DNA from 3 places in the Alkalibacterium iburiense genome. Region 3 is predicted to be linked to each of the others. Evidence: riboswitches for the same ligand, from Rfam matches in the RefSeq annotation. Region 3 holds a riboswitch; each other region holds the start of a gene.
The links. Region 3 has a riboswitch for lysine ahead of ABDZ53_RS02380 (Na+/H+ antiporter NhaC family protein). Riboswitches for the same ligand answer to the same signal wherever they lie in the genome.
Positions count from the first base shown of each region.

Region 1: linked by a shared signal. The riboswitch ahead of dapF (diaminopimelate epimerase) and the one ahead of ABDZ53_RS02380 (Na+/H+ antiporter NhaC family protein) in region 3 are both predicted to bind lysine.
Region 2: linked by a shared signal. The riboswitch ahead of ABDZ53_RS12740 (aspartate kinase) and the one ahead of ABDZ53_RS02380 (Na+/H+ antiporter NhaC family protein) in region 3 are both predicted to bind lysine.

Region 1 is NZ_BAAACW010000129.1:3,402-6,540, reverse strand. It holds gene ABDZ53_RS10415 (DNA replication initiation control protein YabA) at 1-216, opposite strand, end outside; gene ABDZ53_RS10410 (pyridoxal phosphate-dependent aminotransferase) at 358-1,509, opposite strand; lysine riboswitch at 1,609-1,780, shown strand; gene dapF (diaminopimelate epimerase) at 1,859-2,659, shown strand; gene dapD (2,3,4,5-tetrahydropyridine-2,6-dicarboxylate N-acetyltransferase) at 2,675-3,139, shown strand, end outside.
Region 2 is NZ_BAAACW010000167.1:54,238-57,376, reverse strand. It holds gene pfkB (1-phosphofructokinase) at 1-287, opposite strand, end outside; gene ABDZ53_RS12745 (DeoR/GlpR family DNA-binding transcription regulator) at 253-1,035, opposite strand; lysine riboswitch at 1,219-1,396, shown strand; gene ABDZ53_RS12740 (aspartate kinase) at 1,514-2,716, shown strand; gene ABDZ53_RS12735 (aspartate-semialdehyde dehydrogenase) at 2,735-3,139, shown strand, end outside.
Region 3 is NZ_BAAACW010000027.1:21,662-24,800, reverse strand. It holds gene ABDZ53_RS02380 (Na+/H+ antiporter NhaC family protein) at 1-1,534, opposite strand, end outside; lysine riboswitch at 1,604-1,772, opposite strand; gene ABDZ53_RS02375 (nucleoside 2-deoxyribosyltransferase) at 1,865-2,359, opposite strand; gene ABDZ53_RS02370 (SDR family oxidoreductase) at 2,453-3,139, opposite strand, start outside.

The sequences.
Region 1 (3,139 bases), on a different contig from region 3:
TTTGGTCATACCGGTATCTGACACCTGTTTTTCTATTGACTGTTGTTTCATCACTTCTGCTAATCGATCCCTCAGATTTTGATTTTCCATCCGTAACACATTATTCTCTTCTGTTAAATGAGATAATTCTTCTTTCATTTTTTTGATAGTTGTTAATGTGGCTTCTGCGTGGGATTCTAATTCGTTAAATGCTTCATGTAGTTCTTTTTTATCCATTTTTCACCACTTCTTTGCTCTGATCTTCATCAGTGTCTAATGGGAGACAACTCACCCTGTGATAAGCATCACATCTTTTTATAGCATACCATGATTTGAGCCAAATTGCCAAAAGAACTAAGAGTTGAGCTAAAACTTTACTTACACTGCCTCGCTATTTAACGCTTTTAAAAAGTTTTCTAATCGATCCATACTCTCTTCTATTGTTTTGAGACTGACGCAATAACTTAACCGAATAAAATCATCCGCTTCAAAACAACTTCCAGGAATTAATGCAACTTTCTCTTTTAAAACAAACTGTTCACAAAATTCCCAAGAAGATAAGCCGTATTTTTTAATTGAGGGAAACATATAAAAAGCGCCTTCGGGCAACTCTACTTCTAGGCCCATTTTAACCAGCCGATCATACATATAATCTCGCCTCTCTCGGTAACTTTCTACCATATAATCAATTGGACAAGCTAGTGCCGCAATTGTTGCTTCTTGGATAAAAGTCGTCACACAAGTTAAGCGGTATTGATGGACTTTTAAAGCTTCTTTGATAAACCGTTCATCCGCCATCAGATAGCCAATTCTCCATCCAGTCATGGCATATGGTTTGGAAAAACTTTGACAAACGATGATGTATTCTTTAATATCTTCAAATTGCGTAGACATGGAGGGAGCTTCCTCAAATACTAATTGCTTATAAACATCATCGCATAAAACAAAGAAGCCATGCTTTAACACACATTGCTGAACTGCTTTTAAAGAGTCTTCATTTAATATAGTCCCTGTCGGATTGTTAGGCGACGTTAAAATAATCGCTTTTGTTTTTGATGTGACTTTTTCTTCTATCATTTTTTCAGTTACTTGAAAGTGAGTAGAAGATGTATCAATCGTCACACAAGTCGCCCCTTCTATTTCAATTAATTGACGGTAAAGTGAGAAAGCAGGATTGAGTACAATCACTTCATCGCTTGGGTTTAAAATAGTAGAAAGAGCAGTTGAAATGGCTTCAGTAGAACCTGCCGTAATTAATATTTCATCAGGAGAATAATATGTTTGGGAATGCATTTCTTCAAACTGACTGATGGCTTTTCGTAAAGAAAGCAAGCCTTGCGACGGTGCATAATGCGTCTGGTTTTCTTCTAAAGATTTAGCTAGTGCTTGTTTAATTGGATCAGGAGTGGGAAAATCGGGTTCTCCGAGTGTCAAGAAGTGCGTGGCGCCCTGTTCAAGCGCAAAGTCATTAAAGTAACGAATAGCGCTTGGTTCCGATTGAATAACGCGATTATTTAATAATTCTTTCATATATGAGCTCCTTTATTTTTTATTGGAACAGTTTACCAGTTGTTAAAAAAAAACACAATATGAGTAGACAATTAATTTCATTAATGGTACTCTAATAAACATAAAAAAAGAGGTAGCAATGCAAATGAGTAATACGTTAGAGAAGACATTCGATGACAACGTATGAAAGGTAACCATTGCCGAATAGGTGAAATTGGTAGATTTCACTTATGGGGATGCAGATAATACCTGTATCACTCCTGCTTATTTAAGCGGTGGTGCTAATCATATTGTGTACATAGTCGTATTCAATCAGCCGCCGTCTTGGCGTTTTTTTATTGTCAAAAATCCAATTGAAACGAGGAATACTATGTATGCATCAAAATATAATGGCTGTGGAAATGACTTTATGATTGTAGACTACAAAGAAGACGTAAACTATTCCGATCTTGCTATACAACTTTGTCACGAAGCTGAACAGGATACCGACGGATTAATCGTTGTAAAAAATAATCCTTTGGAAATGCTTTTATTCAATAAAGACGGGTCTCAAGCACCTATGTGTGGCAATGGCATTCGGTGCTTTACAAAGTATGTCAGGGATGAAAAGCTAACACATCATACTACTATTCCTGTTCAAACGCTTGCTGGAGAGATGACTATAGATATTCTTTCAACAGATCCGTTCGAGTGTAAAGTAAATATCGGCAAAGCAGATTACCGAAATGACCGTTTCAATGCGGCGGATCATCGCTCTTATATCAATCGAACGGTAGAAATTGACGGTAAGCCGGTCACCTTTACTAGTTTGTTTATGGGAACTGTTCACACGGTCGTTTTTGTCGAGGATGCTAAAGCTATGGTGAAAAGTGACTTAGGAAAGAAGCTCTGTCAGCACCCCTTATTTAAAGAACAGACGAATGTCAATTTTGTTCAAGTGGTGAACAGGAAAGAATTAATTGTTCGCACGTTTGAAAGAGGCGTCGGTTGGACATTGGCTTGTGGTACGGGATGCAGCGCAAGTTTTGTAGTAGCTAGAGATTCTGATTTGGTTGACACTCGCGTTCATGTTCATCTGGAAAAAGGTAGTCTAAAGATTGAAGGATCAGACGATATTTTTATGAGTGGCCCTGCAGTATTTGAAAAGAAAATCAAGTTACCAATTACGTAATATAAGGAGGATCCTATGAAAGCAGAAGATATTATTCAAACGATTGCCCGTTCAGAAAAACAAACCCCTGTGAAAGTCTATTTAAACTTGTCAGAAGAGCTTTCCTTCCCTGATTGTAAAGTGTTTGGAGAAGGCTTGTCGAAAGTTATTTTCGGAAACTATAAAGACATCAAACCAATAGTAGAGAACAACCAGCATAAAATCATTGATTTAGAAATAGAATCAGATCGCCGTAACAGCGGGATTCCTTTACTAGACACTAAAGGATTAAATGCTCGGATTGAACCCGGTGCCCTCATTCGAGATAAGGTTGAAATAGCTGATAATGTGGTTATTATGATGGGGGCTGTTGTAAATATCGGTTCAGTCATTGGGAAAGGAACCATGATCGATATGAATGCTGTTTTAGGCGGACGAGCGATTGTCGGTGAAAATTGTCATATTGGAGCCGGCGCGGTACTGGCTGGAGTCATCGAACCG
Region 2 (3,139 bases), on a different contig from region 3:
CCTTTTACTTTTACATTAATCCGTGTGTTGTCATTTACATAAGCAAAAGCAGTCGAAATACCATCTTTTTCCAGTGAATCAACAATGAATTGTCCTGTAAAGCCACCGACAAAACCAGTGGCCGTTGAGGGGATGCCTAATTCATGCAGGATTCGCGATACGTTAATGCCTTTTCCGCCGGGATACATATGAGATTTTTCAAATCGATTGATTTGTCCAGGGGTAATCTCTTGACCTGGATAAATCACATAATCAATTGACGGGTTTAGTGTGACTGTGTAAATCATGTGTGGTAACCTCCATTACGCGTGTGACTTCTTTGAATTCTTTAAATTCTTTACTTAATGTTTCGGTTATAAGGATGCCATCATCTATGTCCGCTACTTTAACGGCACTCACTTCTTTTAGTTTAGAATGATCGGCCAGGACAAAGGATTGATTGGCTTGATTCATTGCTTTATTTTTTATGGATGCTTCCTCTACGTCTGTTGTGGTTAGACCATAGGTTAAATCGACTCCGTTCATTCCTAAAAAGGCTTTGCTGAAATGAAACTGTTCCAATTGTTTCTCTGCTATCGGTCCAATTATGGCTCGAGTGTTTTGCTTGATTCTGCCGCCGATTAAAATAGTTGGAATACGATGTTCGGACAAAGATAGAGCATGAGGGACTCCATTTGTTACAACAGTTATGTCTTTGCCTTTCAAAAAAGGAATCATTTCATAAGTGGTCGTACCTGCATCCAAAAAGATGACTTCTTTATCCTTTATTAATGTGGAGGCATAGGTCGCAATGCGTTTCTTTTCTTGACTGTTTTTGACTGATTTTTCCTCCATCGAAGCCTCACTGACCGTTTTTCTTAACCGTTTGGCCCCACCGTGCACGCGAACGAGTTGATTCTGTTCTTCCAATTGCCTTAAATCGCGTCTAATAGTTGATTCAGAATGGCCTAATTCTTCAACTAATTCTTGCACGGTAACGGCTTGAACATGGTATAATTTATTTAATATATACTGATGTCTTTCTACTGTAAGCACTTCCCTCAACTCCTTCTTCTTATTTTATCATCTCAAACAGTCAAATTCAATCATAATAGCTCAAAATGAGTCATAATGGGTTTTATTTTTTTTACTAAAAGATTAAGCAGATCTGTTGAATTCCTATTTTACAATGGATATAAAGTCTGATAGTATAGATAGAGCGAAACAAATAAAAATTTAATGACTGGATGAGGCGCAAAAATCATCAGTACTTATTTCTAAAGACCTGTAAGTCGAAATAAGGAAAGGGAAATTTGCCGAAATGGTTTGTTTTTTACAGAAAGTAAACTGTTGGGTTGCATATGAATAATATGCAGACTGCCGTAGAGCTATTGCTTATCGGAGTGCTTCCGCTTGTGAGTATACTTATTGTGTGAACAAGTCGGCATTCCCGGCTTGTTTTTTTCGTATTATCTTCGTTTTTTCGTTATAGTGATAAAGATGATACCTACTCAACAGTCTAAAAGGAGTTATTATGAAAAGAAGTGTATTAAAGTTTGGTGGCTCAAGTGTGGCTGACTTTCCGAAAATTAAAGACATCTCGCTTTATTTAAAGGAGAGAATTGAGAAAGGCGAGCAGCTGATTGTGGTTGTATCTGCAATGGGAAAGACGACAGATAACCTACTGGCTTCTGTCCATGATCTAACAGACAATCCGAATGACAAAGATTTGGCGATGTTACTCACAACAGGTGAGCAGCAGACCATCTCTTTTCTCTCACTCGTATTAAATGATATCGGCGTGCGGGCCAAGCCACTGACGGGCTACCAGGCCGGCATCGAGACCATCGGGAAACATTTAAAAAGTAAAATTTCTTCTATTAAAGGAGACTTGTTGGAAAACTTGTTTGAAGAGCATGACTTGCTTATTGTCGCAGGTTTTCAAGGCTTTAATAAAGAAGGCGAACTGACGACTCTCGGACGCGGCGGGTCAGACACGACAGCTGTTGCCATAGCTTCAGCCATGCAGTGCCCATGCGAAATTTATACAGATGTGACGGGTGTGTACAGTACCGATCCCCGTATTTTCCCAGAAGCGAAAAGATGGGATCAGATCTCTTTTGAAGAAATGATGGAAATGTCTGCTTTAGGAGCGGGTGTGCTAGAAACGAGAAGTGTGGAACTTGCTAACAATCACAACATTCCAATTTATTTAGGAAAAACATTATCAGACGAGAAAGGAACATGGATTGTGCCGAATGATCAAATACTGGAAAGAAAAGCCGTCACAGGTGTCGCATTAGATAAGGAGATGGCACACATTACCATCACCTACCCTTCGCATGACCGACAATTTTTGAGCGATTTATTTAAATTACTGGAAGATGCTGAAATTAACGTGGATATGATTTCCCAAATCCAAAACCAGGATGGACAGCAATTCTCCTTTACATTTAAAGAGTCAGATGAAAAAGAACTGATTCGATTATTTAACGCCTTAAAAGAAACCTACCCCGATTTATACTTTAAAATTGAAACCACATACTGCAAAGTCTCTGTCATCGGAGCAGGTATGCGCGATATGACGGGTGTTGCTTCTAAGATATTTAAAACCCTGCTTGATGCAGATATCACTTTTTATCAAGTCACGACTTCAGAAATCAGTGTGTCATATGTGGTAGACGAAGCCAATGGCGAGAAAGCCACGCGCTTGTTGTGCCAAACATTCAACCTATAAAAGAAAGGATACGATACCATGGTAAAAATAGCTTTAGTGGGAGCAACCGGTCTGGTCGGCCAGACAATGCTCCACATTTTAGAAAAAAGAAACCTCCCCTCTTTCTCCTTAACCCTTTTCTCTTCTGCCCGGTCAGCTGGGAAAGAGATCACGTTTAAAGGAGAAACGTACACCATAGAAGAACTGACGGAAGAAAGAGCACAAGATGGCTTTGACTATGTTTTGATGTCAGCTGGAGGCGGCACTAGTTTGCATTATGCCCCATTATTTGAAGAGGCCGGATCAGTAGTGATTGACAACTCGAGTGCCTGGCGTATGGATGACTCGATAGACTTAATAGTACCTGAAGTCAATAAAGCGTCTTTAAGAAGAAAGATTATTGCTAATCCTAACTGTTCAACCATTCAGTCAGTTGTTCCACTT
Region 3 (3,139 bases):
TGGAACCTGCTCCCATGGATGACAGAATCGTTGTATCGGAAATCGGTGAGGAATGGTCTCCGAAAATCGCACCTGTTAAAACGGCCCCCACTGACATGACAATGAATTCCGGATTATCAGGCTGCATAGCTGTCGCTAATGGAATGGCCAGAGGCATAAGAATCCCCATCGTTCCGTAAGATGTCCCTGTTGAAAAAGAAATAATCGCTCCGAATACAAAGATAAGAGTAGGTAATAAAAATGGCGGCATAGTGTCTCCCAATAAAGAGACCAAGTAATCTGCTGTTCCCAGGTCATTCATGATACCGGATAGTGACCAGGCTAAGAGTAAAATTACTCCTGTAATGATAAGTGTTTTCATACCCGATACCCATATGTCTATGCCTTTCCCAAAGGTAAAGTGTCCTTGTATAACTCCCATAATTAAAGCAATGATGCTAGAAATTAAAGCGGCTTGAAATAAAACAACCGATGCATCTGAGAGTCCAAAGGTTTCTCTTATAGCCGCAAAAGAGAACGGACTGGTTTGAATCAATTGAATCAAGGCTGTATTATCCGAAGCCAAAATAACTTGACGTCCATTCGTATAAAAACCGATGAAACTAAATACGATTAAAGCTCCGATGGGAACAAGGGCATTCCATACAGATAACTTCCCTTTTGCTGTAACTTCTGTTTCTTCGTCTTCTCCTTCAAGTGAAGAGCCCTCCGCAATCAACTGACCGGTGTCGCGTGCTCGCTCTTGCGCTTTTTTCATTGACCCGAATTCTCTCAAGGTAATCGAAGTCAATACAACGAAAAAGAGCATTAAAATGTTATAGAAACGGTAAGGAATCGTTTGTAAGAACACACCGTAAGCATTGACGTTCTGCCCTATGGACTGGTAGGCATCATTAATTAAACCGACTTCGTAGCCAATCCAAGTAGAGATTAAAGCAATCCCGGCAACAGGTGCGGCCGTCGCGTCCACTATAAAGGCCAAACGCTCTCGAGACATATTCATTTTATCAGAAACCGGACGCATGATTGGACCGACAATGAGGGCATTGGCGTAGTCATCGAAAAAGATGAGTAATCCTAATACCCAGGTAATGAGTTGAGTACTAATAGGGCCTTTAGCTTTTTTTGCCAGACTTTCAGCCACAGCTCTGGCTCCGCCTGAGCTGGTAATTAAAGCAATCAATCCCCCGATGGTCAATACTTGAAGGATAATCCCCGCATTCCAAGGATCAGCTAGTGAGTTAAGAACATAATCCACGATGTCCGTAAATCCTAATACTAACCCGCTTATCAGTCTCGCGCCTGTCGCATACTGAACAATAACGGTTCCTGAAAATATACCCACAAATAAAGACAAAACAACGTTCTTTGTCACAAAGGCTAATATGATAGCAATGAGAGGCGGAATCAACGTGACTGGTCCCAATGTGCTAGCCAGTGTCGTCGCTTCTGCTTCTTGTGCCAAAACCGGTGTGGGAATAAATAGTGCGATAGCTGAGACAAACAAAATCAGCTTTAATAATCGATGTTTCATGTGTAATCTCCTTTAGTTCAAATTAAAAAGCATCTAAGGCACACTCTCCTTAAATGCTTTCAGGCATGTATTAAGGATAGTGCTCCACGGAATCCGTGACAGGTATACGCTTCTTAAACGGATACCCAGGAAAGGGAGCGGCAATCCCTAACCTTCGGCGAAAAACCCTTTCTTCTTTCTTCAACGGCTGGCCAGCCTCTGAAAAAGTACTCTTATTTTTCGCGCCTCTATCTTTTTATATTATTTATCAACGCATTGTATTTTACCGTGCGCACACTCATTTTTCAATAGTATTTCCAATTTCTCATTATAAACCGTGTTTTTCTCATTTTAGTCTTCTAACAGGTCTTCCATTATTTTTAAGAGCTCGTCCGTTGTTCGCACGATGCTTCCACGTTTTTTCACTAAACCAACTGTGTACAGGTTAATGTAAGAAAAAGGGGATTCAGCTACCTCATCTAAAGCTTTTACTTTTTCCTGATTATCGTTTAAGCCTTGTCTAATATCTGAGTACACACCAATAATCGGTTTATTCATAGAATAGAAATAGCCAATTTCAGAGGCTACTCCGGCATCAATCGTTAGACCATCTAAGATTGCAATCAGAATATCTGATTCTTCTAAATAGTGATTGTCGCCATCCGCAATTTGAATGCTGTTGGCATAGTTGGCTTTATCATTAATCGCCGCATTTTCTTGCGGCAGGTAAATAGATAGTTTTTCTCCAAACTGTTCTCTTAATCGCTTCACGACATGAGCATTGTACAGTTGTTCCATTTCTGAAAATAATGGAGAGGCAAAATAGATTTTCTTTGTATCTGTCATGGATGGTTTCCTCTTTCTGTCTGTTTTCTTGAAAAAATCTGCTCTTCACTATTCGATGAGCAGATTTTTCCGATTTATTTCAGTTCGTTATACTTAATAAGTTTCAATCATCGCGCCGTCCACAAGGATGGCTTGACCACTCACATAGGTGTTGGCGTAAGACACGAGAAAGGCGGCGAGTTTAGCAAACTCTTCTGGAGTCCCGTAGCGGCCAACTGGAATGTTCTCTTCAAAACGGCGCTTAATGTCTTCAAGAGGCACCCCTTGTTTTTCTGACCGTGTTTCATCCAAGCTATCAATGCGGTCGGTCTGGATACGACCCGCTCCAATAGTATTGACCAAAATACCGTCTGGACCGAGTTCTCTGGCTAATGTTTTAGACAGTCCCTGAATCCCCATTCTAAAGGCGTTAGATAAAAGCAAGCCATCAATCGGCTGCTTAATGGATGAAGAAGCATTATTTAAAATACGCCCTTTGGTTTCTTTTAAATCCGGCAAGACAGCGCGGGTCACACGGACGTAACCAAGCAAGGTTAAATCAAAAGCTTTTTGCCAATCTGCATCGGTCAAATCTTCAAACTTTCCAGCTGTCGGTCCACCCGAGTTGTTGACTAGCATGTTTATTTTACCGAATTTTGAACGGGTGGTTTCAACTAAAGTCTCAATACTTCTAGCATCTGTCATATCGGCTATCACGTAACTGACTTTTCCTTTAGCCACTGTTTCAATATCCGCTTTCGCGGCTTCTAATTTATCTTTATTGCGACTGGTCAGCATCAC